Regions from separate parts of the Bacillus sp. ABA4_010 genome, predicted to be linked through region 1. Evidence: riboswitches for the same ligand, from Rfam matches in the RefSeq annotation. Region 1 holds a riboswitch; the other holds the start of a gene.
What was found. A riboswitch is a leader RNA that binds a small molecule or an ion and turns the genes downstream of it on or off. The one in region 1 is predicted to bind cyclic di-AMP.

Region 1 (15,161 bases):
TATCCAATTTTGATTGCAGTATTTGGGGTTGGAGCAATTTTAATTGGGTTCCCACGGTTGACTTCCCGCCAGCCAAAAACGGAGGAACAAGTAGTTCGTATGAATTAACATTGAGCTTACCCAATAAGAAAAGTCAGCCTATGCGGCTGGCTTTTCTTATTGGTTTCTTCTCGAAGCTGTCTAAACATACTTATTTGACACAAACCGCAATCCCTAAAGGATAGTGCATTCCTTCACGCTTTGTTTCAACGAGAACGCCGCGCTGATAAAAAAATTCGCTTTCCGAATAATCATCGAAAAGATGTTCAAACTCGTCTAATGTGAGCTGATGAACGTGAAAAGGTTCACTGGACGGTTTTCCTCGTCCGAGTCCAAACGGTGTCGAAATGACAAGTGTTCCTCCAGACTTTAAGAGCTTATAAAGGTTTGTTAGAAACTGTTTTTCTTCCTTTATATGTTCTAACGTCTCAAAGCTCATAATACAGTCAAACGTTCCGAGTTGCTCAGGAAGGGAAGGATCTGCTGCATTGCCTGCTAAAAAGTTGACTTTAGGGTGGTAGTGAAAACTGCGGGCATATTCAATAATGTCCGAATCAATGTCTACGGCTACAATTTCATCAATTTTCTTTTTGGCGGCTTTTGCTACAAGCTGGCTTCCGAAGCCGCTTCCGCATGCTAAATCGAGTACTCTGCCTTTCGTATATAAAATCGCGAACTGATATCTTGCGATGTGTTCAAGTAATAAGCCATTGGTTGGCTTCATAAGGTGAGGCATGACCCTTTCGCCTGTATATTCCATTTTGTTTAGCCCTCTTTCTTCCGATTTGTCACATTCTTTATTGTACCTCATCAAGACAGGAGAACAAAGAGAGCGAGTTTGGTGAAAAAGACAACATATGCTATAGTGAAAGGTGCGTTTAATGCATCAAGTTTCCTTGGTGAAAGTAGATAATCGAAAGACGGCCCTTTTAACAGGCAGTGAGACCCGCACTTTTTCACTTTAGGTGACTGGAGATGTTAAGTCGGGATACGAGAGAGCCTCTACGATAGAAGTTTCCTTTATTCTAAAATAAAAAGTAGAATACGAAGAAAAAACAAGTTATGCTAGATGAATAGATGTGAGAGAGAGGATTAATAACATGAGTCAAGAAATAAAAAGCCAACAAGAACAAGTCGAATCAAGACGTACTTTTGCCATTATTTCTCACCCTGATGCGGGGAAAACTACTTTAACAGAGAAATTATTGTTATTAGGTGGAATGATTCGTTCAGCAGGTACGGTTAAAGGGAGAAAAACAGGGAAATATGCAACATCTGACTGGATGGAAATTGAAAAACAACGTGGAATTTCTGTAACATCCAGCGTTATGCAGTTTTCTTATAGAGATCACCATATTAATATTGTTGATACACCAGGTCACCAAGACTTTAGTGAAGATACGTATCGTACGCTAACGGCTGTCGATAGTGCTGTTATGGTTATTGATGGAACAAAAGGAATTGAAGAGCAAACAATTAAATTGTTTAAAGTATGCAGCATGCGCGGTATTCCAATTTTAACTTTCATTAATAAGCTGGATCGCGAAGGAAAAGACCCGCTTGAGCTGATGGAAGAGATTGAAGAGGTACTTGGAATCGAGTCATATGCGGTGACATGGCCGATTGGAATGGGGAAAAGGTTTCAAGGAACATATGACCGTTTTAAAAAGCAAATTGAAGTGTATCGTGGGAATGAGGAATCGCAATTTGTCGATTTCGATGGAACAAACGTAACAGATGAAGTAAGCAACTATGTAGATGAAGGATATTTGTCAATGTTGACGGATGAACTTGCTCTGCTTGATGAGGCAGGAAATGATTTTTCAATGGAAAAGGTGAAGCAAGGGAAGTTAACACCTGTGTTCTTTGGAAGTGCCATCGCGAATTTCGGTGTTCAGTCATTCTTTGATGAGTTTTTAGGATTGACTCTTCCTCCTCAACCACGTGAATCATCGAACGGCGCAATTGATCCAACGGATGAAAACTTCTCAGGGTTTATCTTTAAAATTCAAGCGAACATGAACCCAGCTCATCGCGATCGAATTGCGTTTGTGCGTGTATGCTCAGGAAAGTTTGAACGTGGTATGAATGTCTCATTGCCGCGAACAGGCCGAAAAATTAAATTGTCTCAATCTCATCAGTTTTTAGCTTCAAGCCGGGAAACGGTTGATGAAGCGTATGCAGGAGATATTATCGGACTGTATGATTCCGGAACGTATCAAATTGGTGATACGATTTTAGGAGAAGGAGCGGCCAACTTTGAATTTAATGCGTTGCCGACGTTCCCGCCTGAATTATTTGCGAAAGTTCGAGCGAAAAATGCTTTAAAAGGGAAACACTTTGAAAAAGGGATTACCCAGCTTGTGCAAGAAGGGGCTGTACAATTATATCGAACGCCATACTTCGGTGATTATATTCTTGGAGCGGTCGGGGAACTGCAATTCCAAGTGTTTGAATATCGAATGAAGAACGAATATGGAGTCGATATTGAATTCCAGCGAATGCGCCATGAGGCAGCAAAGTGGATTAAAAAGGAAGATTTGCAGGATAAAATGACAGATTCCCGTGTTATGTTAGTAGAAGATCGATATGAAAACCCGGTTCTGTTATTTGAAAACGATTTTGTTCTACGAATGTTCCAGGATAAATATCCATCTGTTGAATTGCGAAGCACGTTTTAAGAGTTGAAAAGAATAAAAAAGGGTGTGGCGTCAGCCAGACTCTTTTCTTTTTCCATCGCTCTGTTGGCTAGGTGTGAAAGATGGTAACAGAGCTTTTCAAAAAGAGAAGGAGGAGATAAAACGTGAAGAACGGATTGAGGAGAGGGCTGTTAATGGTATCAGGAGTGGTCATGTGGCTTGTGCTGGCCGCCTGCCAACAGGAATCGAGTTATATTCCTGCTATTGTCGAAAAAGTGGTGGATGGGGATACATTAAAAGTAGAAGTAAATGGAAAATCTGAGACGGTTCGCTTGTTGCTTGTAGATACCCCCGAATCGGTTCATCCGTCGAAGCCTGTTCAACCATATGCGATAGAGGCGAGTAATTTTGTGAAAGAGCAACTTCCTAAAGGTGCAAGTGTTGAATTAGAGCTTGATGTAGGAGAACGCGATAAATATGGGCGTTTACTTGCGTATGTATGGACGGATGGGAAAATGCTGAATGAATGGTTGCTTGAAGAAGGATATGCTCGTGTCGCTTATGTATTTGAGCCAAATACGAAATATGTCGACCGCTTTCGGGACGTGCAGCGAGTCGCTCAAGAGCAAGAGCGAAAGATATGGTCACTTGAGAATTATGTAACGAGTGAAGGATTCGATGGGGCGAATAAGCAACAAACGACAGAAAGTGAAGCGACCTTTGGGGAATGTGCAAATCCAGTGATTAAAGGAAATATTAATAGTAAGGGAGAAAAAATTTATCACACTCCGCAAAGTCCTCAATATAAGGTGACAAAGCCGGAAATGATGTTTTGTACAGAAAAAGAGGCGGAAGCAGCAGGATTTCGTGCCCCTAAGTAACAAGAGATGTCACGCTTGTTTTCTTTTAAAGAGCACCTCGGTATTCTGATAGAGTTTGGACAAGTTTGCCGCTTCCATTGCAACAAGAGCATGTTCGTTTGTAAAAAGGAATAGAGGTCTGTGTCCTGCCTACACCGCTGCAATGTCTACATACTGCTATCAGTTTCATTTCTAACACTCCTTTCTTTCCTGTCTACAGTCTTTAATAGAATAGACAGGAAAGAGAAAATGTATGCGAGCAAAAGTCAATAAGAATAGTCTTGACAGGTTGCTTTGCCGGAATTATGATTACTTTCATAAAACTAATTTTTATTAAACTTGCTTAATCCGTAACAGGAGCGGGGGAACCACATGAAGGGCTGTTTCAACAGTCACGGAACAATCTGGCATCAAATTGTTCCTAGGGGTGAATCTTGAATTCAAGTAGGATACTCTCAAATCCGAACCCGACAGCTAACCTCGTCAGCACTTTTGAGAGAAGGGATCACTCCAATAAGAAGGAGGGTGCCTGAAGGAGGATGCTGTCTTTTTTCATGCACTCATAAACAAGCCCTTTTCGCTAATTTATTGACTTTCAATGATTTAGTGGAGAGGGCTTTTTGTGTTATGGAAGTAATCACTGAAGAAGGAAGGAAGCTTTTTATGAAATTAAAAAGTGTTCAAATGACTCCCCCTCAGCTTCTCATTATCTTTTTTAGTTTTTTTACTGTAGTCGGAGCATGGTTATTAAAATTGCCTATTGCAACGACAGAGCCGATCAGCTGGGTTGATGCTTTTTTTACTATTACATCCGCTACGACAGTGACGGGGTTAGCGGTGGTCGACACCGGTACCGTGTATACAAAGTTTGGTCAAACGATTATTATGTTATGGATTCAAATTGGCGGTCTTGGAATTATGTCTTTTGCCATTTTATTTTTTTTAATGCTTGGCAAAAAAATTGGATTTCGCGAGCGGGTGCTTATCCAGCATTCGCTTAACCAAACATCGTTCGGAGGAGTCATACGGCTTGTGATTCATTTATTTGTCTTTGCTTTTATAATCGAGCTCATTGCCGTACTGTTTTTATCGATTCGCTGGATACCTGAATTTGGAGTAGCGCAAGGGTTGTACTTCAGTTTCTTTCATGCGGTTTCTGCATTTAATAACGCGGGATTTGGCTTGCTTCCTGATAATTTAATGAAATACGCGGACGATCCGCTCATTAATGTGGTGATTACGTTCCTTTTTATTATTGGAGGATTAGGGTTTACCGTCCTAATAGATTTGCGCAACAAAAAGAGATGGAGAAAGCTTAGTCTTCATTCAAAGCTCATGTTGACAGGGACACTGTTGATTAACATAGTGAGTATGGTTATGATTTTACTGCTGGAAATGGATAATCCGAAAACGTTAGGTACACTGGATGGTTCTGGAAAGTTGTGGTCAGCTTATTTTCAAGGAGTAAGCCCACGGACAGCTGGATTTAATACCATTGATATGACAGGTTTAAAAGATTCGACAGCTTTTTATATGATGTTCCTTATGTTTGTCGGAGCAGGAAGTGCTTCAACTGGAGGGGGGATTAAGCTTACAACCTTTCTAATTATTGTGTTATCGGTTTTTACGTATTTAAAAGGAAAAGAACAAATTCATGTGTTTAGACGAGGAGTTGATGAAAAGCTTGTATTTAAAGCGTTGGCAATCAGCATGACGAGTCTATTGTTTATTTTTGCTGCGGTCTTTATTATGACCATTACAGAAGAAGCCCCATTTGTAAAAATTCTTTTTGAAGTTATTTCTGCTTTTGGCACGGTCGGTCTGTCTATGGGGCTCACATTTGAACTGTCCTTTACAGGAAAGCTTGTACTTATTTTTATGATGAGTTTAGGGAAACTTGGTCCGCTTACCCTTATGTTTTCTTTAGCTAAAAAGGAACATGCTAAAATTAAATATCCGAAAGAAGATATTTTAGCGGGGTAGAAATTTTATTTTCTTTTCACTATTTTTTCACCATGGGGGGGTTAAAGTAATGCATGTAAACAACATCCCCATACATAATTTGAGGAGGAAATAAAAATGATGAACAAAAAGAAATTATTTGGTTATGTAATGACAGGTGCTTTATCAGTAGGGATTATCGGGGGAGCAACCCTTCCTGCCGCTGCGGCTGCAACAGACAGCACAAGTTCTCCAGCTCCTTCAGCGCAAATGGTGAAAGGAAAATGGGAACAAAATGTAGATGCAGCTACTCAACAAAAAATGCAGGAAATTGTGGAAAAGGCAAAAGCTCAATTAGTGGAACTTGGGGTTGAACTTCCAGCTAAAGACGGAAAAGGTGAACGTCCTGATGGATTGGCTAATCTAAATGAAGAAACAAAAGAAAAAGTGCAAGCAATTAAGGATCAAGTGAAAGAAGGTTCAATAACGCAAGAAGAAGCACAAACACAATTAGCTGAGCTAGGGATTGAACGTCCAGCTAAGGGAGTAAAAGGTGAGCGTCCTGACGTATTTGCTGACCTTGATGAGGAAACAAAAGCCCAAGCCCGAGCAATCATGGATGACATGAACGCTCAGTTAGCCGAGCTTGGTATAAAGTCTCCTGATAAAGGCCAAAAAAAGGCAGCGACAGTTGCAGAATGATGAATCAAAAAGGCCCGTACATGAAATCATTTATGTACGGGCCTTTTTGTGATTCTCTTTTTCTATTCCATTAATTTCGCAATTGGTTTAGAAAGCAATAACAAGATAATTCCTAAACCGATTGTCACAAAACCAATTACACTGAAAATCTCCAAGTAACCTAGAGATTGCGTATAGGCTGCTAATTGACCAGCAACCATGTTGGCTACAGCTGAACTTGCTAACCACACTCCCATTAATAAGGAAGCAAATTTAATTGGAGCAATTTTACTTACCATGGATAAACCAACTGGTGAAATCATTAATTCTGCTAATGTATGCAGGAAGTACGTCACAATCATAAATAAGATGTTTGCTTTTAGTAATTCATCGTTTCCTGTGTGCATAACAGCAGGAAGTAGTACTAAGAAGCCTAAGCCAACCGTAATTAATCCAAGTGCCATCTTCGTCGGTGTTTTTAAGTCACCGCTTTTAGAGTTACCAAGCTTAATCCATAAAGCAGAAATAATGGGTGCTAAGATGACAATGAATAATGGATTTAATGATTGGAACCATGGAGTTGGAACTGTAAATCCGAATACATCACGGTCAATTTGATTGTGTGCATAAAGAGTTAAAGAGCTTCCGGCTTGCTCGAATGCAGCCCAGAAAGCAATAACGAACACTGCTAAAATGACAATTGCTGCTGTACGTTTCTTTTCTTTTGGTGTTAAAGGACCAGCAGCTTTTTCATTTGCTGAAACTTGAGGTTTGCCCACTGCTTCTTTCCCAATATCACCTAAGTAGCGATTGCCGAGCAAGTTGAAAACTAATTGTCCAATAACCATCCCGATAGCCGCTGTCAAGAATCCGTACTTATAACTCATAAGTCCGACTACTAACGGTGCAAAGAACGCTCCAATGTTGATACCCATATAGAAAATAGTGAAGGCACCATCACGGCGAGAGTCGTTTTCGCTGTAAAGCTCACCAACAAGTGTTGAAATGTTTGGTTTAAAGAAACCATTCCCGATAATCAATAGTCCAAGACCGATATATAAAGCGGTCATACTTTGGCTGGCAAATAACGAGAAGTTTCCAAGAGCCATTAAAATACCACCGATTGTGATAGCGAGTCTTCTTCCTAAGAAGCGATCAGATAAATATCCTCCAACCATTGGAGTAATATAAACGGCACCAGTGAAAAAGCCGTAAATAGCCATTGCGGTACTTTCATTGACACCTAATCCGCCATTAATCACGGCAGTTGTTAAATAAAGTACAAGAAGTGCCCTCATTCCATAGTAACTGAAACGCTCCCACATTTCAGTTGCGAACAGCAGATAGAGTCCAGGTGGATGTTTTTTGCTGGACTGGTTTGGCTGCTGTACGTCTTTGTTTGCAGCTGCTTGCATAATCATGTCCCCCTACTACTAATTACCAATCATTTTAAATTTACAAAAAATTTAAAAGAAAGGTGTTGAAATTTACAAAATAATTACATGTTCTTTATTTTATTAAACAAATAACGCATTCGTCAATGAAATTATATGGAAAAATCACTGATGAATTAAAAAATACTGAGAATTTTCACGATTATGCTTAATTTATATAGGTTTAAGCTGTTTTTGGAATGAAGGGAGTTACAATAAAATGTAATATTTAGTTATTTTTAAATATTTAGAAAGGAATAAAAATACAAATACCGTTATATTGATATATTATTAGTGGGAGGAGTGTGAGCGGTGAATCCTTTCTTCCACTGAAAATCAAACGCCAGCCTTTAAGCTAGCGTTTGATTAAAGCATATCGATTAACAGGTCTTCCAATTCCTCCATATTCAATGTGCAATTGGACATGGCCGCTATGATCTAAAAATTCTAAATAACGTCTTGCCGTTACGCGAGCAATACCAATTCCCTCTGCGACATCTTCAGCCGAAACCGGCATCGATTGCTTCGACAAATAATCTTTAATGTTTTTTAACGTAAGCGCATGGAGCCCTTTTGGAAGAGAGGTTGATTTTTCATCACCTTGTTGAAGTCGAATGCCATCTAATTCTTGTTGTGTGAGAATCGGTTTTTCATTTATTCTTGCATGGAACGATGCATAGCGCTCCAGAGCTTGCTTAATTCGTTCAAATTTGAAAGGTTTCATAATATAATCGATGGCTCCAAGTTGTAACACTTTTCTGACCGTTTCCATATCACTTGCGGCGGTAACAGCAATGACATCGGTATTAAACCCTTCCCCACGAAGCTGCTGAAGGGTGGTGAGGCCATCTTGATTAGGCATATACATATCAAGGATGACTAAATCTGGGCACTGCTTTTTGACGAGTTCTATGCCGTCAAATCCATTCAATGCATAGCCAATTACTTTAAACCCGTCTATTTGTTCAATAAACTGGCGATTTACTTCTTGCACCATGGGATCATCTTCAATAAGAAGAACGTTCCATTGTTGTGTTGTCATCCAAAAACTCCCCCTTTGGTATTAACCGCGTTTAAAGCTTCTAAACACCGAGTTCTTGATTTTCATTTCTCTATTTAGAAAGTAACTTGTCCGAGTTGACCTTATATAAAAAAGGTGACTGTAAACAACGTCCCTTTGTTCAATTCGGTTTCAACGTGTATATTTCCATTTCCTTTTTGAACAATTTGTTTGACAAGGTGTAAACCAATCCCCCGATTTTCCTTCTCTTTTGTGGAGAAGCCCTCGTTAAAAATATAGGGCACCTGCTCTTTTTCCATTCCACCTCCGTTATCCTCTACTAAAATAGAAAGGATGTCATCGTCTTGTTCAATGCTTAAATAAACCTCTTTAGTTGGGAGAGCCATTCCCTGGAATGAATCGAAGGCATTTTCAATTAGATTTCCAATAATAATGACAAAGTCATGATGATCAAGAGAAGGAGGGAATGAGTGGAGTTGACTGTGCCGGTCAATGCTTAATGTAATCCCTAGCTCTTTTGCTCGACTGACTTTACTTAACAGAAGTCCTGAAAGGCTGTCGTTTCGTATATTTTTGTTAAGAAAGCGGGTTAATTCTCCCTGTTCTTCTGAAAGGTGAAAGACATATTCTAAGGCGCTTTCTTTTTTTTCAAGTTGAATTAACCCAGCAATAGTGTGAAGTTTATTCATATGTTCATGGTTCTGCACTCTCAAAGCGCTTACAAAAGCTTTAACCCCTGTTAGTTCTTCTGCCAGTTTTTTTACTTCCGTTTGATCTTGGAAAACAGCGACAGCACCTATTGTTTTATCGTTTACTTTAATTGGGATGCGATTGCTTAAAATGTTTAAGTTTCTCACTTGCAGTTCCTTATTGTAGACAGGTTGATTCAACGTTAAAATTTCAGGCAACTTTGTATCTGGAATGACATCATGAATGTTACGTCCTATTACATCACCTGTGATGCCCATCATTTCTTTTGCTTTATCATTAAAAACTGTAATCTTTTCGTTAATATCAATGGCAATGACGCCTTCGTGCATCGCATTGAACGTTTCGGTTCTTTCGGTAAGTAGTCTAGCAATTTCCTCAGGTTCCAGTTCAAACATCTGCCTTTTAATATGTGAAGCTAGTAACCATGCTCCCCAGCCTCCGAATAATAGTGATAGTCCAGCTGTGAAGAAAATTTCCTTTTTTAAACTGAGCAGGACCTCTAGAAAACTAGGAAGAATATAGCCGGCAATGACGACTCCTACTTGTTCATGCTGCTCATTGATAATAGGAACGAAAGAGCGGATGACCATGCCTTTTTCTCCTTTGGCTTTTGTTGTATAAGTATGCTCAGCGAAGGCAGGCCCCTCATCTTGGCCACTTGATTTCTTGCCAATCATAGAAGAAACAGGGTGAGTGAGGCGTACCCCATTCATATCAAGAATGACGATGTAATCGGCATTATGAATAATTCGAAGAGGTTCTACAAGCGTATTCAATTTTGTTTTCATAGTAGTCGTTTCGGTTATATGTTGGGCGATTTCAGGAAGCTCTGCTACAGTACGGGCGGTAAGGAGCGAACGCTGGCGCAAATCTGTTTCTTTTGATTGGACAAAATCTCTCATAACCATCATGCCTGCTAAAAAAAGAGAAAATCCAACAATAAAAAAAATTAAGCCTGTAATTTTAGATTGTATAGACATAAGAAATGTACCGTCACATGTGGTACAAAGTAACCTCCCTGATGCAACTTTTCTTTATTTTACCATGGACAAAAGAGCGTGTTAAAATATTATCAAACTAAAAAATTTTCTATAGAGATGTGAGAGTGTATGAAAATATTTATAGGAACGAGCATTGTCTTTAGTTTGTTGCTCTTTTTTTTCTTTTTGTTTAGCTATGAAAAAGAAGTTCAATATGATGATGAACAAGAAGGGTTGAATGAACAAATCGTGATGAATTTCAGTCATGTAGTGGCGGAAAATACACCGAAAGGATTAGCGGTGCAAAAATTTGCAGATCTTGTCACCGAAAAGTCAGGAGGACGGGTGAAGGTGGAAATATTCGCTAATGGTTCTTTGTATTCGGATGATCAAGAAATGGATGCTTTAAGAAGAAACGATGTACAAATGATTGCTCCTTCTTTTTCAAAAATGACCGAAGTGATGCCTGAATGGAACATGTTCGATCTACCCTTTGTATTTGAAAATTATCAAGAAGTAGAGCAAGTATTCATGGGAGAGATGGGACGGAAACTTTTAAGAATGCTAGAAGAAGAAGGGCTAAAAGGCTTAGCGTTATGGAGTAATGGGTTTAAACAAATGACAAGTAATCAAAATCCATTGCTTGAACCTGAGGATTTTGAGGGACAGCGTTTTCGTATTATGCCGAGCGAGGTCATTGAAGAGCAGTTTCGGCTATTTGGAGCGGAGCCTCAAGTGGTCCCGTTCAACAAGGTTTACGAGTCTTTACAAAAAGCTGAAATTGATGGACAGGAAAATACGATTTCTAATATTTACTCAAAGCGCTTCTATCAACATCAACGGTATATGACAATCAGTAACCACGGCTATTTAGGGTATACAGTGCTAATGGATAAAAAGTTTTGGCGGAGCCTTCCAAAGGAAGTTCAAGTGCTTTTAGAGGAAGCTATGGAAGAAACAACTACATGGATTTGGGAACAGTCAAAAATTATGAATGAGGAACAGTTGAACTACATTCGTCAAAATTCTACTATCGACATCTATTATTTAACGGACAGTGAAAAAGAGAAATGGCGGCAAAAGCTTCAGCCATTGTACAGACAATTTGAAGAAGAAGCGGCAGAAGAACTAGTTGAAATGCTTGAACCTTAAAACAGAAGAGACCAAAATGAACAAAAAGACCATTATCACCATAAGTTTAAATATTCCCTTTAGTGAATTAATATAAAAACAATAGTTTTTGTAAGCGTTAACAAACAGGGGGGATGGGTGATGAGGATTAACTTTAAAAATTTGACGGTTCAGGTTGTGATCGGGATTATCGCGGGTATTACGCTAGGCTTCTTTTTACCTGAGTTTGGTGCTGAACTGAAAGTGTTGGCAGATGCATTTATTAAGTTAATAAAAATGGTCATTGCACCAATTATTTTCTTTACAGTTGTCATCGGAATTGGCAGTATGGGGGACTTGAAAAAGGTAGGAAGAATCGGAGGGAAAGCGCTCCTCTATTTCGAAATTGTCACCACGTTTGCATTAGCAATTGGAATTTTAGTTGTCAATATGGTTCAGCCAGGAAAGGGGTTTAATACAAGTGCTGTGGAGGGGGGAGATGTCTCCCAGTATACCCAGCAAGCTGCAGAAACAGAGCATGGATTTGTCGAATTTATGTTGGGAATCATTCCGGATAACGCAGTGGCCGCGATGGCGAATGGCGAATTGCTGCCTATCTTGTTTTTTGCTGTGTTATTCGGTATCGCAACGGCCGCGATGGGAGAGAAAGCAGCACCAGTTATTCTTCTTTTTGAAAGATTGACAGATATTTTCTTTGGGATTGTAAACATGATTATGAAGCTGTCACCAATTGCCGCATTTGGTGCCATGTCGTATACAATCGGTAAATTTGGCTTAGGTTCGCTTGTATCACTTGGAAAGTTGATGGGTTCTGTTTATATTACAATGTTCTTGTTCATTGTTTTAGTACTCGGTGCGATTGCGAAGTTTTACGGGTTTAGCATTTTCAAATTTATCACGTATATTAAAGAAGAAATTCTTTTAGTACTAGGAACTTCGTCATCAGAGTCAGCACTTCCGAAAATGATGGAGCGATTAGAAAAGTATGGTTGTTCCAAATCAGTGGTAGGTCTTGTCGTTCCGACAGGGTATTCGTTTAATCTAGATGGTACATCTATCTATTTATCGATGGCCGCCATTTTCATCGCTCAAGCGTATGGAATTGACTTGACGATTTGGCAGGAGTTAACGTTATTAGGTGTGCTTATGTTGACATCTAAAGGAGCAGCAGGTGTAACAGGTTCCGGTTTTATTACTCTTGCCGCTACTTTAGCTGCATTTCCGATGATTCCAGTAGAAGGAATTGCCTTATTGCTAGGAGTGGACCGATTCATGTCTGAAGCACGTGCCATTACGAATTTGATTGGAAATGGCGTGGCGACGGTTGTTGTATCGAAGATGGAGAACGAATTCCATCCTTCTTTAGAAGAAAAGATGGAAGAAGCTCATATAAAGGTAGCTAAATAAGACTCACTGTCAAAAAGACGCATCCTTACTAAAGGGGCGTCTTTTTGACAGTGAGAGGAATACCTCGACATATTTCTCGGGAAATTTGTCAAAAGGAGAATAAAAGGTCAATCCTTCTTTAATGCTGACGAAATGATTGTTGAGCCATTTTAACTAACTCTTTTACCATGCGTCCACCGATTTTTCCTCCGATTTTCCCAGCTTGTTCTGAAGTCAAATGCCCGTTTCTTTCTTGTTTTAAAGGAATATCCAGTTCTTTCGCCACTTCATATTTCACATCTTGATGATTGGTCGTTTTGTAACCTGCTTGCTTCATAACTGCCTCTTTTAAATGCTGCATTCCCTCTTGTGCTTCAGGTACCAATAGTTTTCTACGTGCCATGTTGGGCCTCCTTTGTTAATGAGAAATCATCATCAGTGAAAGGTTCGTATGTAGTTTTCGTTTAGCTGTTGAAGGTATGTACGGAAGTGATTGGGATAGGAGGAAGTATTGAGCAAAGGAGTTGTTCCAATTGTCTGTTATTTGTTGATCGGTTTTTCACTTTATTAATAGAAGCAAAAAAGAAATAAAAGTCGTTCGAAATCATTTTTCATATCCCCAATATCTACATATAAGGCCAGTCGGTTGTACTGAATATAAGCGCTTATTTGTTTATCTTGTTAACTGTATCAGTATAGCAAAAAAATGCTATAATCTTCTGTTTTATTTACTATTGAGCAGAACGGAAAATGACAATAGAATAAAAGCAGGTTTTCATCTGTATACGTTTACATTATTTGCAGAAGCGAGGAGAATATAATGTCTATTTTTTATAACGAGTCGACAAGAGAGTTTCACCTTCAAGGTGACACAATGAGCTATATTTTTACCATCTTAAAAAATAATCAGCTGGGGCATCTTTATTTTGGGAAAAAGGTAAACCACCGTCCATCGTTCCAGCATTTAATTAAAACACAAGCAAGAGCAGGAACGGCTTGTGTATATGAAGGAGATTTAGCTTTTTCGCTAGACTTACTGAAACAAGAATATCCTTCTTACGGAACAACTGATTTCAGAGAGCCTGCTTTCCAAATTTTACAGGAAGATGGCAGCCGTATTACCAATTTTGAATACGAGAGCCATCGAATTTTTGCAGGGAAACCGAAGCTTGATGGACTTCCTGCGACATACGTTGAGCAAGATGATGAAGCAACAACATTAGAGATTACGCTGTATGATGAGTGGATTGATGCGCAGCTTATTTTAAGTTACACCGTTTTTAAAGGAAGAAATGTGATTGCGCGTCAAGCAAGATTTGTGAACAAAGGAAAGCAAAAACTGACGTTAACAAGAGCGATGAGTGCTAGCGTGGACTTTTTTGATGCGGATTATGACATGGTGCATCTATCTGGTTCTTGGTCTCGTGAGCGTCACGTAAAGGAACGGGCGCTTCAAGCAGGCATCCAAAGTATTTCAAGTACGCGAGGCACAAGCAGTAGTCAGCAAAACCCATTCCTTGTATTAAAACGAAAAAAGACGACGGAGCATGAAGGAGAAGCGTTTGGTTTCAGCCTTGTCTACAGTGGAAACTTTTTAGCGCAAGTCGAGGTCGATCATTATGATACAGCAAGGGTAACGATGGGGATTAATCCATTTGATTTCCAGTGGTTGCTAGAAAGTGGGGAGAGTTTCCAGACTCCTGAAGTAGTTATGGCGTATTCAGATGAAGGGTTGAATAAATTAAGTCAAACGTATCATGAGTTATACCGTACAAGACTTGTTCGAGGACAATGGAGAGACAAAGTGCGTCCAGTCTTAATTAATAACTGGGAAGCGACGTATTTTGATTTTAATGAGGAAAAAATTCTTGAAATTGCGCAAACGGCAAAAGAGCTTGGCACAGAGCTGTTCGTATTAGATGATGGATGGTTTGGTAAACGAAACGATGATACGACTTCGCTTGGAGACTGGTTTGTGGACAAAGAGAAGCTTCCGAACGGCATTTCATCATTAGCTCGTAAAGTAGAAGCATTAGGGCTTTCCTTCGGCTTGTGGTTTGAACCGGAAATGGTATCAAAAGTGAGTGAGTTGTATGAAAAACATCCAGATTGGCTTATTCATGTGCCTGGCCGAAGACAATCTCATGGACGTAACCAATTTGTGCTAGATTTCTCTCGTCCGGAAGTTGTCGATTATATTTATGAAATGATGGCAACTATTTTACAAGAAGCACCGATTTCCTACGTGAAATGGGATATGAACCGTTATATGACCGAGATTGGTTCGGCAACTTTAGCAGCAGAGCGTCAGTTTGAAGTGCCTCACCGTTACATTTTAG
Region 2 (15,161 bases), 2.4 Mb from region 1:
GGTCAATTGTTCAACAACCGCCAATCCAAGATCACGCTTGGACGAAAAATAATGATAGAATTGTCCTTTTCCAATGCTGGCGGCTTGTAGTATATCGTTGATTGCCGTTGCTTGATAACCTTTCGAATGAATAACTCGCCTTGCGGTTTGAATAATCTCTTCTTTTTTTGACATACCGATACGTCCCCCTTCCAGTCCCGTCCTCATTATATCTCAACCTAGGCCGAAAGGAAAAACTCACGTTATATCTCGCAGCCATCAGGTCCGCAAACTGCGGCTTCATTATGGCTTTCCGCTGCCTCTAAATCATCCACTGCTTGAATGAAACGTTCAAGTCGTTCGACAGACTGAGCTCCCATCGTGATGTGCCCGCCATATTGATAAGTGGGTACACCTGTTATTTCATTTTTCCTTGCTTTGTCAATTTCACCCAATACCAATGGCAAATACGTTTCTTCCTGCATTGCTGAACGGAATTTATCTGCATCCATTTCTAAGTTCGCTACAATTTCACAAAGAATATCAAGGTCGCCAATGTCTTTTCCTTCCTGCCAGTATGCATGGAAAACGGCTTCGCGATACGGTTCCAACTTTCCGTATTCTTTCGCAAAATATAAGCCCATCATGGCCATACGTGATTCACTTGTCACCGTTGTTAATACATTCGCCTTCATTTTAATACCATAATTCGCTGCTAGACGATTAACATTTTCTTGCGCTTGCTTCATATATGGACTTTTTGGATCAGGCTGTCCTTCTGGATGCAGTTCAAACTCTCTCCACTCTAGCTCAATATTTGGATTCTTCTCCACCAAACGTTCTGCATTGACCTTGCCAATATAACAAAATGGACAAATGAAATCCGAATAAATAATTAGCTTTTTCTTGTTCATACAAATTCTCCTCCCTTTTTGTACCTACTAGTCGGTACAATTATATGGCTCATCTGAATAAATGTCTAACAATAGGCCTCCGCTAGACAAACAAAAAGGATGGACCGAAGAAGCTTTTCTCGTCCATCCACTTAGATTTATATAGCATTAAACGTCTTTTCTTGCTTATATTTCATGTACTCTTTTATGGTGGCGATGTTTATGGCATACTCGCCAATAAGCTGTTCCATATACAGCACCGCACTTTCTGGATAAAGCTCACGTTTTTCTATAAGTGCTTTGTATTTGGCCAATCGTTTTTCAAAATAATGGATGACCTGCTCTGGTGTTTTCAACAGTAAAATCTGCATATACTCATTCACCTGCTTTTCAAGAAAGGCATACTTCTCTGCAAAACGTTTTTCTCCCATGCTCAAACCCTCCCATATATATTTTCCAGCAAGCCGAAAAGCATCCGTCTCATCACCTTCATCTTTTCTCATATATTAACATATTTTCGAAAGATTGAAAACGCTTACAAATAAATAATTTTCCGTGAACAAATTTTCACCACAACATAGACATTTTATTGATGAAGGAAGTACTCCGCCAATTCGTTATCTTTACTGTACCAAACTTCCTGCCCGGATGCCAACAGGTGGGCAGGAAAGCTGACAAATGATTAATGATTTCATTAACTCGTTGCTAGACTAACACGTAAACGACTTAAAGAAAACCGCTAACTTTTTTTATATTTCCTCATTTTTCATTCTCATAATGAGTCAACAAATTGTCTTTCAAATCAACGGCTGAAAACACAATATGGGTGACCGTTTGGGCAAATTCAGACACATTATTGATAAACTCCTCTATTTCCTGCAACTCCCTTACCGAAATTTGAACCATATAACATGCCGGTCCTGCCACTCGGTAACAAAACACAGCTCTTGGATGATGTTCAATATATTGTTTAAATCGCTCAGACTTCCCATTTTTAATGGTGACTTCCAAAATCGCTTTAATGGAGTAGCCTAATTTTTCATAATTAATTTTCGCTGTATATCCTTCAATGACCCCTTCATCTTCTAACTTCCTTACCCTTTCCGCCACAGAAGGAGCGGATAAATTCACTTTTTTTGCCAACTCTCGGATGGAAAGTCGAGAATTCGCACTAAGCTGCTTTAAAATTTGCATATCCACGGAATCGATTTTCATTTGTTTACTCCTTATTTAAAAAGAATATCATTTGAAATAAATATATCCTGTATTCGTAGCAAATGGAACGGATTTTCGTCCATATTTTCAGTACGATAAAGGAAACTCCCATCGTTAGAAGCTTACTGCTCGCTAAAGCGGGATAAATTATAAGGAGGAATAAACAAAGATGACTAGAATTTCAACATCTACACATGGGGACACACCGTTTCAGCAACTATTAGGGCATAACTTGCTAATCATGGAAGCGTGGAATGGATTAGGCGAGACTCTTGAAGAGGATGGACAACTATCAGCAGCCTTGAAAGAACAAGTTCGGAAAGTGCTTGCCCAAGAGAATGGATGTGAATATTGTAAGGCAAAAGGAAAGCCGAATCGTGAGCAATTCGATGAGAAAACCACTGTAGCGGCCGGCTTTGCGGAAGTATTTTTAAAACAGCGAGGACAAATAGAAGAATCGATTTTCATGGTCTTAAAGGAAACATTCACAGAAGCAGAAATCAGCGAACTTTGTGCTTTTATCTGTTTCACAACGGCTTCACAATTTTTCGGGGCGGTAATGGATTTGCAACCAGCCCATACAGAAAATTCAAATGTCAGTAGATAAGCTGGACTTTAGACTAGAATGAAAAATTTTTAGATTTTACACCCAAACGTCCTTCTCTAGAAATAAGGCATGTTTGGGTGTATTTATATTATTCTGTTCCGTTCAAGAGTTTCGGCTTCACAAATTTTTTTCCAGCACGATTTTATGTAATCCTTTTTCATCGACATACGTGTGGATGACATCAAAGCCATGTTTAATATTTAAAATAAGCATACCGCGCCATTTATTCATCGTTTTTGTTCGAACGACCTTGTAGCCTTTTTCTTTTAAATAGTCATGTTGCTTTTTCATTAACATTGAAGCAACACCATGCTTTCGATAGTTAATATCGACTCCACCTAACCAGCTATAAAAGGTGTTCTCATCCATTTCATACCCGATTTTATATCCTATAATTTTATTGTCTTCTACAGCCGTCATGACTAACAAATTTGGTTTACGTGCCATTTTAGTAACTACGTCATCAGAAGAACCAAAAATCGCTCTATGCAGTGCTAAAATCCCCTCTAATACACCCGCTTCGGGAATGGCGTTATATAGACAATATGTAAAACTCATCGACGATCATCCTTTCTCTAATGACTCAAAACACCTTCTCTATTTTAAATGAATTTGCTTCAAAGTGTATCCGTTTGTTTAATCAATTGAGCAAGCTTATAAATCCCCTTTTCAAGTTCTTCTTCCTCGGCATAAGAATAAGAAAGACGGATGGTTTGATTCGAAGCAGGATCATAAATGCTTCCTGGATTAATTAACACTCCTTCTTTTTTTGCTGCCTCAAACAGCTTTTGCATCGAAATCGACGGAAGAATTTTAACCCAAATGTAAAAACCACCGTCTGGAACGGTCCATTCCGCTACATCAGACAAATATGTATTCAGAGCCTTTACAGCTAACGTTCTTCTTCTTTTTAATTGTTTCTTAGCAGAATGAAGATGCTCATCATAAAGGCCGCTTTCAAGCCATTCGGCTGCTGCCAGTTGGGAAAGAGAACTCGACCCGTAATCCATTTGCATTTTAATGTCAGCTAAACGGTTAATGACAGACTCCGCACCAGCAATCCAACCAATTCGTAAACCAGGACTCAACGTTTTCGAAAAGCTCCCTACATACAAAACAAGCCCGCTTTTATCGATACTCTTTAACGACCGCGGTACAAGTTCGTCAAATGATAAATCCCCGTACACATCATCTTCAATGATTGGAAGCTGCTTTTTCTCAGCAAATTCCATCAGCTCCTGCCGCCTCACTTGTGACATAACGGTTCCGGTCGGATTATGAAACGTCGGAATGGTATACAAAATGGATGGTTTCCCCACCGCATGCCGCTCTTTTAGGAGCTTTACTTGAAGTCCGTCCCTGTCCATCGGGATTCCCATTAACCGCATGCCCGCTGATTGAAATAACTGCAAGGAACGCAAATATGACGGTGTTTCATGCAATACAACCGATCCGGTTTGCAAAATACCGACTGAAATAAGCTGCAGTGCTTGCAGTGCACCAGATGTAATTAATAGACCAGATGCGGAAATCGGTATTCCTTTTGAACGTAAACGAATAGCCAATTGCTCACGGAGCAGCAGTAAGCCTTTAGGTTCTTCATATCCCATCGATTCCATTTTTTCTCCAACACGGTTTAACACCGTCTTCATGTTCTCTTTCGGAAACAAGCTTGGAGCGAGCTCTCCTGTTCCAAGCCGGATAATGTCAGGCCAAAATTCTATTTCATTAATATCTTGAATCATCGGTACATTAGGAGCAAATAGACCGGATTTGACATAGTGATTCCAGTCAGGAGGAGATTGACGTCCCATTAAAGACCAGGAGTTGTTAATGACTGTTGTTCCTTTTCCTGTCTTCCCTTCAATCAATCCATCCGCTGCCAGCTCTTCTAAAGCTAACACAATGGTGCTTCGATTCACTTGAAACTGCTCGGCAAGCTGGCGCTGCGTTGGGATTCTTGTCCCTACTGTCCACTCCCCGTTTTCAATTTTTGCTTCAATCTGCTCCTTAATTTGAATGTAGAGCGACACCTTAGAGGCTCGATCGGGCTTCCAATCCATCTATATCCTCTCCCTTAACATCTAGTTCACTCTATTCAGTGTAAAACTTGGTTGGTTCAAAAACAAACCAATTGGTTGAGGACATTTGAAAAACCATCGCCTATACTTTCATTGTAATCAATCGATTTAGGAGTGAACGAAATGTTTCAAGCCCTTACTCACGGTTTTTTGTTGGCGTTCGGCCTCATTTTACCGCTTGGTGTACAAAATGTATTTGTTTTTAATCAAGGTGCACTGCAAAAGCGCTATTACCATGCGCTTCCCGTCATTTTGACAGCCTGCTTATGCGATACCGCTTTAATCTTGCTTGCAATTACAGGTGTATCCGTCATAGTCTTGCAATTTTCATGGCTGAAAGTAATGCTTCTTCTATTCGGGATTATTTTTCTGTTGTATATGGGATGGGTATCGTGGAACAGTACCCCGAACCTGGTTAATGAGGAAACGTTTGCCCCACTTTCAGCGAAACAGCAAATTTTATTTGCTTTATCCGTTTCCCTGCTCAATCCGCATGCAGTATTAGATACAGTCGGTGTGATTGGCACAAGCTCTCTCCAATATAGCGGCATGGAGAAAACAGCGTTTACACTTGCTTGTTTAATTGTGTCATGGATTTGGTTTTTTAGCCTAGCCTTCGCAGGAAAAATGACAAGCCGACTCGACCAATCAGGGAAAACCCTTCAACTTCTCAACAAAGTGTCGGCTTGTTTTATGTGGGGAGTCGCTCTCTATATGGGCATTTCACTGTTTCAATCATAACAAGCAAAATCCCCCTTCCAGCGGGAAGGGGGTGTCTGTTATACTTTTTCTTTTTCTACATTATAATAATGAACGGCATACATCGCACCTTCGCTGACCATGTTATTATCTTCAAGGTCATACGGATCTGGGTGTCCTGCTTTCTCAATTGGGAAGGCATCCAGCTTTTTGACTGTTTCCGAGCTTGACTGTTTCTGTTTCCATTGCCTTAACGTTTCCTTCACTTTTTCTCTGTTTTCTTTCGGATAGAGCCAAAGTAACGCCGAAACTCCTGCACTTGTCAATAAAACGGGTTTTAGTCGTACGCTTTTCATTCATGATTCCTCCCTTTATCATTTTCGTATCATTTATCACTCAATCACTTGTTTAAGGTGAGAATAATACTCTACAAACCGTTCTTGTTTAGCTTCAATAAATGCGGTTCGCTCCGCTTCTTGAAGCTCCAACATGTCTTGTCCGAGCGTACCAACATCCGCTAAAACTTGCGTCGTACGTTCATTTATTTGGACATCTTCTTTCAATAAATGGGATAGTTCTGTCAGTTTTAATAATCTCTCATCGTCGATTTCTCTTTCTTCCACTAGTTGTCCTAATAATGAAACGACAAGTGGAAAGCGTTCTAACGTCTGTTCCTTCACTTTTCATCACCTCTTGCTGTGTGTATACCCTTTTTACCGCGCTGAAAACATATCTATTTTCCCATTTTTACATAGAGGACATAACACCAGTTCTCACAAAAAAACCTGTCACACAATCCTGAATGTTCCTGGATTTCTATGACAGGTTTTCTTTTAATCTTCTAAAATTTCTTTAAGCATTCTCTCACGATGCTGCAAAAAATATTTCGTAATTTTATAATGGTCCGTCATCTCATACTCTATCTCTTCAATTCTTCCTTCATCAAAGCTAAAAATCGTTGCATCCGGATAGCCGAGTAAAATGGGCGAATGTGTGGCGATAATAAATTGGCAGTTGCCACGAGCGCTCAAATCATGAATGATTTTCAAAAACGACAACTGCCTTTGGGGCGATAGTGCAGCCTCTGGCTCGTCTAATAAATAAATAGCTTTTCCGTTAAAACGGTTTAAGAAAAGAGATAAAAAAGATTCCCCGTGCGACTGTTCATGGAGAGAGCGGCCGCCATAGCTTCCAAAACCAGTATTATCTACTTCGTCAATGTGCGTAGCAAAATGATAAAAAGACTCTGCTCGCATGAAAAAGCCGTTCGTCACCTTCGGTAGCCATGATAAGCGAATATAATCCCCTAAAGCGGAATCCGCGGCGTAGACATCATACTGATTGTTCCGTCCTCCACCTGCTGTATTAAACTCGCATTTATCGGCAATCGCCTCCAGCAGTGTCGATTTGCCTGAACCATTTTCCCCAACAAAAAAAGTAACGTTGCTCTTTAAATCTAGCACGTCCAAATTTTTAATCGAAGGAATGGAAAATGGATATTGCTGAAACGCTTCAACCTTATCGCGAAGTAGTGTTATTCTTTTTAAAAACATAGTCATCACCTACAAAACATTTTCATATATTGTATCATCTTATTCACGTGCAAAATACCGTCATTTCCCTCACGTAGTCATTCTGTTAGAGAAGCATTGGGCACGTTGAAAAATTTGTGTGAACTTACATAATTTCTTATTTACAAACGGTCCTTCTCGCCTTAAGATATCATAAGTAGCAATTAAATAAAGTCTTAAATCGCTGAGTCTGTGAACAGAACGGGGGAACCACTTATGTTAATGGGGTGAATCCTTAAAAAAGGGAGGGCTATTCTCGAAGTCCTAATCCGGCAGCTAACCTCGTAAGCGTTTTGGGAGAAACGACTTTTGGTAAATTTTTCTGTCTCTCTGTAGATTAGGCCATAAAGAGGTTTTCTCTTTCGATGGCCTTTTTGACGTTATGAATTGATTCAAATACCGGGCATGTTTTTCAAACAAAACCGCTAAAACCATCGAGAATTTCATATGAAAAGGAGCATATGTATGTTAAAAGTATTGTTAACGGATATTCATTTTTCCCATCAATCAACCGAAAATAAGATGGTCGAAAAATTAATCTGTGATTATATCGTCATTTCTGATGACGTTGAGGAAAAAAATAGTTTAGAAATCAAACCGTTCCAATGTAAAAGCATGTCCAAAAGTGCCCTCGAAAACTTTATTTTAATTCAAGAAATCGGAAAGCGCCGGGGAGAATAAAAGAAACTCTTATCAGTGAGTTTTTTCTTTAGACTCCATGAATAATTAAAATAAGACATGACCGCTCTTTGGTCATGTCGAATTTTCTAGATCGATTTATATATTAATAGAAACAGACTCTCCGCCGTACGGATGAGTCTGTTTTTGTTTTTACTAAGTCAAATACTGCCGAAAAATTGATAAAGGAAAGGATTGACATTAGAATTTTCTGAATTTATCATTAGTAGTAATAATTCTAACGACTATAAAAGGAGACGATTATGAGTGAAGAACTATATCCTCATTTACAAAAACTAGGTTTTTCTCAATATGAAAGCAAGGCATATGTAACCCTGCTGCAGCATGCACCGGCTACAGGCTATGAAGTGAGCAAACAATCCGGCGTGCCGCGTTCTATGATTTATGAAGTGCTCGGCAAACTGATTGATAAAGGGGCTGGCTACATTGTCCCTTCTGATCCAGTTCAATATGCCCCTGTCCCGGCTAAGGATATGCTGGCAAGGATGCGAAAAGATTTTTCAGAAACGGTGGACTATTTAGAAACAACTTTGCAATCTTTACAGTCTAAACCCTCTATTGATGTGATTGTTCACATGGACGGTTACGAGCAAGTCCTTAAAGAAATTCGGCACATCATCAAAGAAGCAAACGAAGAACTTTGGTTGTCCGTTTGGGAGCCTCAAGTACCCTTGTTAAAAGAGAGCGTCGATGAGGCCGTCAGTCGAGATGTTCCTGTTTTATCCGTTGTGTTCGGAGCAGAACATGAAACACTTGGTCATACGTTCCATCATAACTATATGTCTCCTGAAGTCGTTCGAGAGCGAATCGGCGGAAACTTAACGATTGCGGCACGAGACGGTGAAGAAGTTGTCATCGCCAATTTCACAGATGAGACCATTCCGTGGGCAGTGAAAACAAAAAACCCGGCGTTAGTGCTTGTTGCTATTGAATACATCCGCCATGATATTATGTTTGAGGAAATGACAAAAGAGTTTGGCGCTGACAAGCTGAGTGCGCTTTGGTGCAGCCGCCCTGATTTATATCAAATTGTCACAGGACAGCGGTACAACCGTTGATAAGCATTTCATCACGTTTAAAGGAGAAACGAAACATGAACGATAATGATTGGAAAAGAGGATTTTTCGATGCACTTCCTATTGCTTTTAGCTTTATTTTATTCGGGGGCATTTTCGGAATGTTGGCAGTGCAAACAGGGTTATCTGTTTTAGAAAGTGTCGGCATGTCGCTCATTGTCTTTGCCGGCTCCGCTCAGTTTACCGCCTTGTCACTTTTAGGAGATCAAACGGGCATGTGGACGATTATTCTTGTCACCTTTTTTGTCAATTCACGCCATTTACTAATGGGGCTTTCTATGTCCCCCTATTACCAGCCGTTTTCAAAAAAATTCTCTACCGTGATGGCATTTTTCCTTATTGACGAACAATATGCAATCACGATGAATCATTTTCGCCGTCATCGTGCGACGAAGGCGTATATTACCGCCGTCAGCTTGACATTGTATGCGACATGGGTCGGGGGCACATGGCTTGGAACATTGACGCAAAGTCTCATTCCAGATCCAGGAAAGCTCGGTTTAGGCTTCAGCTTCACTGCCTTGTTCCTTGCACTTGTTTATTTTCAGTTTACCTCCCTTTTTCGGGTTGCAGTATTTGGATTATGCGGCATTTCTGCCGTCTTGCTCGCCTTTATTTTGCCTTACGGGCTGCATCTTTTAGCAGCAGGCATCATTGCTTTTACTTTCGGTTATTTTTTCAACAATGAAACCGTACAATCGCCAGCTGAACAACAAAGAGACGAGGTGACCGCATGAACATGCTACTTCTTTACTTAGGGATGGCCGCCGTCACTTATTTTTCGAGACGGGCTTTTTTGCGCCTTCCCGACCATTTATTCTCGGAACGCTTAAAAAACGGATTATCGTTTATCCCGCTCGGTATCTTTGCTGCACTCATTTTTGAATCACTGTTTTTGAAAGAGGGCGAACTCACCTTCGAACCGCTTTATTTAGCAGCAAGTGCCGTTTGTTTAGTTATGATGAAGCTAAGCCAAAATGTGTTTATTAGCTTTGGTCTAAGTTTAGCCGTTGTCGTTGTCGTCAAAAGCGGAATGGTTGGATAAAGTAGCACATGCTATCCGCGGAAATCTTAAAAAAGGAAAAGGATGGGATGGTAATGAAACGAATATGCGTATTTGCTGGGTCCAATCCAGGAGTGAAGCCGCAATTTGGGGAAATGGCGGAAGCTCTTGGACACGAACTTGTAAAAGGCGGATATGATTTAATATATGGCGGCTCAAAAATGGGATTGATGGGCCGTGTCGCCAACACTGTTCTACAGCAAGGTGGGCGTGCCATCGGTGTTATGCCAAAGGGGCTGTTTCGCGGTGAAATTGTTCACACAGAACTGACCGAGCTTCACGAAGTCATGAACATGCATGAACGGAAAGGTAAAATGGGTGAACTTTCAGATGCATTTATTGCTCTTCCAGGCGGATTCGGAACGTTTGAAGAAATATTTGAAGTGGTTAGCTGGGGCGCAATTGGCATTCACCGTAAACCGATTGGACTGTTGAACGTGGACGGCTATTACAATCCGATGATGGAGATGGTGGGACATGGTGTGAAAGCAGGGTTCATTCATCCTTCTCATGCTCCATTGCTCATTTGTGAAAGCGAGCCTGCTTTATTATTGGAGAAACTACATCATTTTAAGCCTCCTGCCAGCATTAATAAGTGGAGTGAGCTGGAAGATTAAAGAGAGATTGCATTCTCGCTCAAGACGAGTCAAGGAAGACTACAAGAAAAGCGGTTCAGCTGAGAACCGCTTTTTCTTATACCCTTTTCCTCATATTTGAAACTTATTGCTTTTCTAACCGTATGTTTTGACAAGAGGAGAAAATTCCTACACCTCTCCATGTCAAAAAAGAAAGGTGGAATCATGAACAGAACAAAAACGATGACCGCCTCTGTCATGACTGGAGCAGCTGGCGGCTCCCTTTCATTTGCCGTAGCATTAAAGATAGAGTGGAACATATGGTTGAGTCTTCTCACATCACTTGCTGATGGATTTTGTTTCGGCTATTTAGCATTTAGCGTATTGAAACGTGCAGCCAAAAAGAAAACAAAGCCAACGGAAAATTCATGATGAATTTTCCGTTGGCTTCTTTAACCCCCGATTGATGGGTGTAGTAAATAAAACGGTTAATTTTCTTCCGCTACTAATCCCATATCACTATAAACATCCGTATCGAGTTCCCCTGTCACCTTACTTGTCACAACACCAGCAGTCATCGCACCACTTACGTTTACAGCAGTACGGCCCATGTCGATAAGCGGTTCAACGGAAATTAATAGTCCCGCCAATCCTACTGGCAAGTTCATCGCTGATAGGACTAAAAGAGCAGCAAATGTAGCTCCGCCCCCGACACCTGCTACACCAAACGAGCTTAATGCGACAACCGCGATAAGTGTCACGATAAACGACGGATCTAGCGGATTAATTCCGACGGTCGGTGCAATCATTACCGCAAGCATGGCAGGATATACACCCGCACATCCGTTTTGCCCAATCGATAAACCAAATGACCCAGCGAAATTGGCTACCCCTTCTGGCACCCCTAGCTGACTTGTTTGTGTTTTAACGTTCAACGGCAATGTACCTGCACTCGAACGAGATGTAAAAGCAAACGTCAACACTGGAATAATCTTTTTCACGTAATTCACTGGATTTAATCCAACAATAGTTAAAATGATTAAATGGATGATGAACATAATAATTAGCGCTACATATGAAGCCACAACGAATTTACCAAGCTTCAAGATCGCGTCAATGTTACTTGTTGCAACCGTTTTTGTCATAATAGCCAACACCCCGTACGGTGTTAAGCGAAGAATCAATGTGACAACACGCATAATAATGGTGTAGAAGGCATCCACGATTTTCGCAAACATCTCTGCTTGCTCTGGCTCTTTACGTTTCACGCCAAGGAATGCCACACCGATAAATGCGGCAAAAATGACGATCGCAATCGTTGACGTCGGTCGCGCTCCTGTGAAATCTAAGAATGGATTACCAGGAAGCAATTCCACTATCTTTTGCGGCAATGTCATATCTTGAATACCGCCTAGTTTCTCTTCAAGTTCTTGAGCACGCGTCGTTTCAGCGTCTCCTTGTTCAATCTGTACTGCTTCCAAATCAAAAGCAATGGTCGTTGTAATGCCGATAGCGGCTGCAATGGCAGTTGTTCCGACTAAAATACTCAGAATTAACCCACTGATTTTTCCGATATTATTTGTCAGCTTTAAACGAGTGAAGGCCGCTAAAATGGAAATAAACACAAGCGGCATAACGACCATTTGAAGCAACTTTACATAGCCGCCGCCTACAATATTAAACCAATCCGCTGATTGGCTCAGCACATCAGACTTCATTCCGTAAGCAAGCTGCAACGCAAACCCGAATAAAATCCCTGCTCCAAGCGCTGTAAACACACGTTTAGAGAACGAAACATGCTTTTTTTGCATTACATATAAACCAATAATAAGTGCTAGTAATAAAGCGATATTTAAAACAACAAAAAAAGTTGTCATCCCTTCTCCCTCCATAATTAGAAAATTTTTACTCAATCAAACTATAAAACAACTATTCCTATGAGTCAAGTATGAATTATAACAGAGATCAAAAGATAGCGTTTCCAAAAAATAGTTTTTATTTTCTCATTATTCTTTCTTTTTTTATGCAGCACATACGAAAAAGGCATACCGGCGTTGCTGGTATGCCTTTTATAAATCCCCTTTGTCTGTGCGTCCCCTTGCACATCTATGCTATATAAAGACCCCTTTGTTACGGTAAATTTGAGCTTCCCATTAAATAACGGTCAACTTCTCGAGCGGCTTCGCGCCCTTCATTAATCGCCCAAACGATTAAGCTTTGCCCTCTTCTCGCATCCCCTGCGGCGAAGACTCCTTCTACATTTGTTGTATATTCACCGTACTTTGCCTGAATTTTACGATTCGCTGCTTCAACCCCAAATTGCTCAAGAAGCGGCTGATCTGTTCCTTCAAAACCGATGGCAATAAGTACAAGCTGTGCCGGCCATACTTTTTCTGTTCCTGGCACTTCTTTAAATACGTATCGGCCGTTTTCCACAACTTTTTCCATCTCAATTGTATGAAGCTCTTTTACATGTCCATTTTCATCTCCGACAATTTGCTTCGTTTGAATCAAATATTGACGAACGTCAGAACCGAATTTTGCTTGCGCTTCTTCATGTGCATAATCAAGAGCAAAAGTGAGTGGATATTCCGGCCATGGATTGTCTAATGCGCGGTCATTTGGCAACATAGGATGTTTTCCAAATTGCACAACACTATGACAGTTTTGACGAAGTGCTGTCGCGATACAGTCAGCACCCGTATCACCGCCTCCGATGACGATAACATCCTTTCCTTCCGCATTAATATACTGCCCGTCTTGGAAATTTGAATCAAGCAAGCTTTTCGTTGCTTTTGTCAAATAATCCATCGCCAAATGAATGCCCTTCAACTCGCGGCCTTCCATAACAAGGTCACGCTGCTTTTGTGCCCCTGTACAAAGGATGACCGAATCGAATTCTGCTTGCAATTCGGCTGCATAAATATCTTTGCCGATTTCTGTATTCGTCATGAACGTAATGCCCTCTTGCTCAAGAAGACGAACACGTCGCTCAATCACTTCTTTTTCCAGCTTTACGTTCGGAATGCCGTACATAAGCAATCCGCCGACACGGTCAGCACGTTCAAACACTGTCACACTATGACCTGCTTGATTCAATTGGTCGGCAGCAGCTAATCCTGCAGGACCTGAACCGACGATGGCTACTTTTTTCCCTGTGCGCACCTTCGGAATACGTGGTGTGATCCACCCCTCTTGGAACCCTTTTTCAATGATGCTGTGCTCAATACTTTTAATCGCAACAGCTGGATCGTAAAGGGATACTGTACACGCTCCTTCACAAGGCGCTGGACAAACACGCCCTGTGAATTCTGGGAAGTTATTCGTTTTCAATAAACGATCTAACGCTTCTTTCCATCTTCCGCGATACACTAAGTCATTCCATTCCGGAATTAAATTATGAATTGGACATCCTGAAGTTAATCCGTTAATTTCCGTCCCCATATGGCAAAATGGGGTTCCGCAATCCATACATCGGGCACCTTGCCGCTGTAATGCTTCATCGGAGAAAGGAGCCGAGTGTTCATTCCAATCGTTTAACCGCTCAAGAGGGTCACGTTCCACAGCCTCTTCACGTGCATATTCCATAAATCCTGTTGCTTTTCCCATAGTCTCTCTCCTCCTCCTCTTATTGTGCAACTGCCTCTTGCTTGCGTGGTGATGCAATGCCGGCTTGTTTCTGCTTTTCTTGCTTTACATTCGCTTCAAATGCGCTCATAATGGCTTGTTCTTCCGTTAATCCCGCTTCTTTTTGCTCTTGGATACGGTTCATCATACGTTTGTAATCTTTCGGAATGACCTTCACGAATTTAGCCATAAGGTCGTGCCAGTTAGCCAAAACATAGGCAGCTTTTGCACTTCCTGTATATTTCTCATGTTTAATGACCATTTCCATCACTTCTCTAACTTCTACAATGTCAGTTAATGTTTCAAACTCTACCATTTCTTTATTGCATAGCGCTTTAAACGCTTCAGCATCGTCAGCGAGAACATACGCAATGCCTCCTGACATACCAGCTGCAAAGTTTTTACCGACATTTCCAAGTACGACAACGCGTCCTCCTGTCATATATTCACAACCATGATCACCTAAACCTTCTACAACCGCGTGAACACCGCTGTTTCGCACGCCGAAACGCTCTCCGGCACTTCCTTGAATATATGCTTCACCCGCTGTTGCTCCGATAAAAGCTACATTTCCGATAATCACGTTATCTTCTGGTGCAAACGAAATGTCTCTTGGTGCGCGGACAATGATTTTCCCGCCAGACAGCCCTTTTCCAAGGTAATCGTTGGCATCACCTTCAAGGTGCATCGTCATCCCTTTCGGAACAAAAGCACCGAAACTTTGACCAGCCGAACCTGTAAAACGAAGCGTCATTGTATCTTCAGGCAAGCCTTCTGCCCCGTATCTTTGTGCAATCTCGCTGCCGACCATTGTGCCAACAACACGGTGAATGTTTTTCACGTTAAACTGAAGATCGACCGGTTGCTTGCTTTCGATTGCAGCTGCAACTTGCGGTAGAATTTCTGTCACATCTAATGATTGGTCAAGCTTATGATTTTGCGGACGGCTGAATGTGCGCGCCCCTTCTGCTTGGAATAACAATTTAGATAAGTCCAAATGCTTTGCTTTCCAGTGTGTCTTCGTACGCTCGCTCACTGTTAACACATCGGTTCTTCCAACCATTTCTTCAACCGTT

Region 2: it holds a riboswitch for cyclic di-AMP, as region 1 does, so the genes downstream of both, ACXAEO_RS06615 (hypothetical protein) here and ACXAEO_RS18620 (TrkH family potassium uptake protein) in region 1, are expected to answer to the same signal.

The regions. Positions count from the first base shown of each region.
Region 1 is NZ_JBSWUN010000003.1:3,525,245-3,540,405, reverse strand. It holds gene ACXAEO_RS18640 (Na+/H+ antiporter NhaC family protein) at 1-108, shown strand, start outside; gene ACXAEO_RS18635 (class I SAM-dependent methyltransferase) at 191-799, opposite strand; gene ACXAEO_RS18630 (peptide chain release factor 3) at 1,140-2,720, shown strand; gene ACXAEO_RS18625 (thermonuclease family protein) at 2,843-3,559, shown strand; cyclic di-AMP (ydaO/yuaA leader) riboswitch at 3,869-4,042, shown strand; gene ACXAEO_RS18620 (TrkH family potassium uptake protein) at 4,202-5,521, shown strand; gene ACXAEO_RS18615 (hypothetical protein) at 5,618-6,181, shown strand; gene ACXAEO_RS18610 (peptide MFS transporter) at 6,244-7,575, opposite strand; gene ACXAEO_RS18605 (response regulator) at 7,949-8,635, opposite strand; gene ACXAEO_RS18600 (ATP-binding protein) at 8,737-10,305, opposite strand; gene ACXAEO_RS18595 (DctP family TRAP transporter solute-binding subunit) at 10,435-11,457, shown strand; gene ACXAEO_RS18590 (dicarboxylate/amino acid:cation symporter) at 11,578-12,843, shown strand; gene ACXAEO_RS18585 (small, acid-soluble spore protein, alpha/beta type) at 12,962-13,225, opposite strand; gene ACXAEO_RS18580 (alpha-galactosidase) at 13,643-15,161, shown strand, end outside.
Region 2 is NZ_JBSWUN010000003.1:1,089,041-1,104,201, reverse strand. It holds gene ACXAEO_RS06670 (TetR/AcrR family transcriptional regulator) at 1-174, opposite strand, end outside; gene ACXAEO_RS06665 (DsbA family oxidoreductase) at 243-893, opposite strand; gene ACXAEO_RS06660 (hypothetical protein) at 1,031-1,303, opposite strand; gene ACXAEO_RS06655 (Lrp/AsnC family transcriptional regulator) at 1,632-2,087, opposite strand; gene ACXAEO_RS06650 (carboxymuconolactone decarboxylase family protein) at 2,257-2,694, shown strand; gene ACXAEO_RS06645 (GNAT family N-acetyltransferase) at 2,812-3,252, opposite strand; gene ACXAEO_RS06640 (aminotransferase-like domain-containing protein) at 3,312-4,757, opposite strand; gene ACXAEO_RS06635 (LysE/ArgO family amino acid transporter) at 4,899-5,516, shown strand; gene ACXAEO_RS06630 (hypothetical protein) at 5,555-5,830, opposite strand; gene ACXAEO_RS06625 (hypothetical protein) at 5,867-6,154, opposite strand; gene ACXAEO_RS06620 (AAA family ATPase) at 6,308-7,027, opposite strand; cyclic di-AMP (ydaO/yuaA leader) riboswitch at 7,218-7,350, shown strand; gene ACXAEO_RS06615 (hypothetical protein) at 7,511-7,726, shown strand; gene ACXAEO_RS06610 (TrmB family transcriptional regulator) at 7,987-8,802, shown strand; gene ACXAEO_RS06605 (AzlC family ABC transporter permease) at 8,838-9,557, shown strand; gene ACXAEO_RS06600 (AzlD domain-containing protein) at 9,554-9,865, shown strand; gene ACXAEO_RS06595 (LOG family protein) at 9,919-10,500, shown strand; gene ACXAEO_RS06590 (hypothetical protein) at 10,684-10,890, shown strand; gene ACXAEO_RS06585 (L-cystine transporter) at 10,947-12,335, opposite strand; gene ACXAEO_RS06580 (glutamate synthase subunit beta) at 12,589-14,067, opposite strand; gene gltB (glutamate synthase large subunit) at 14,087-15,161, opposite strand, start outside.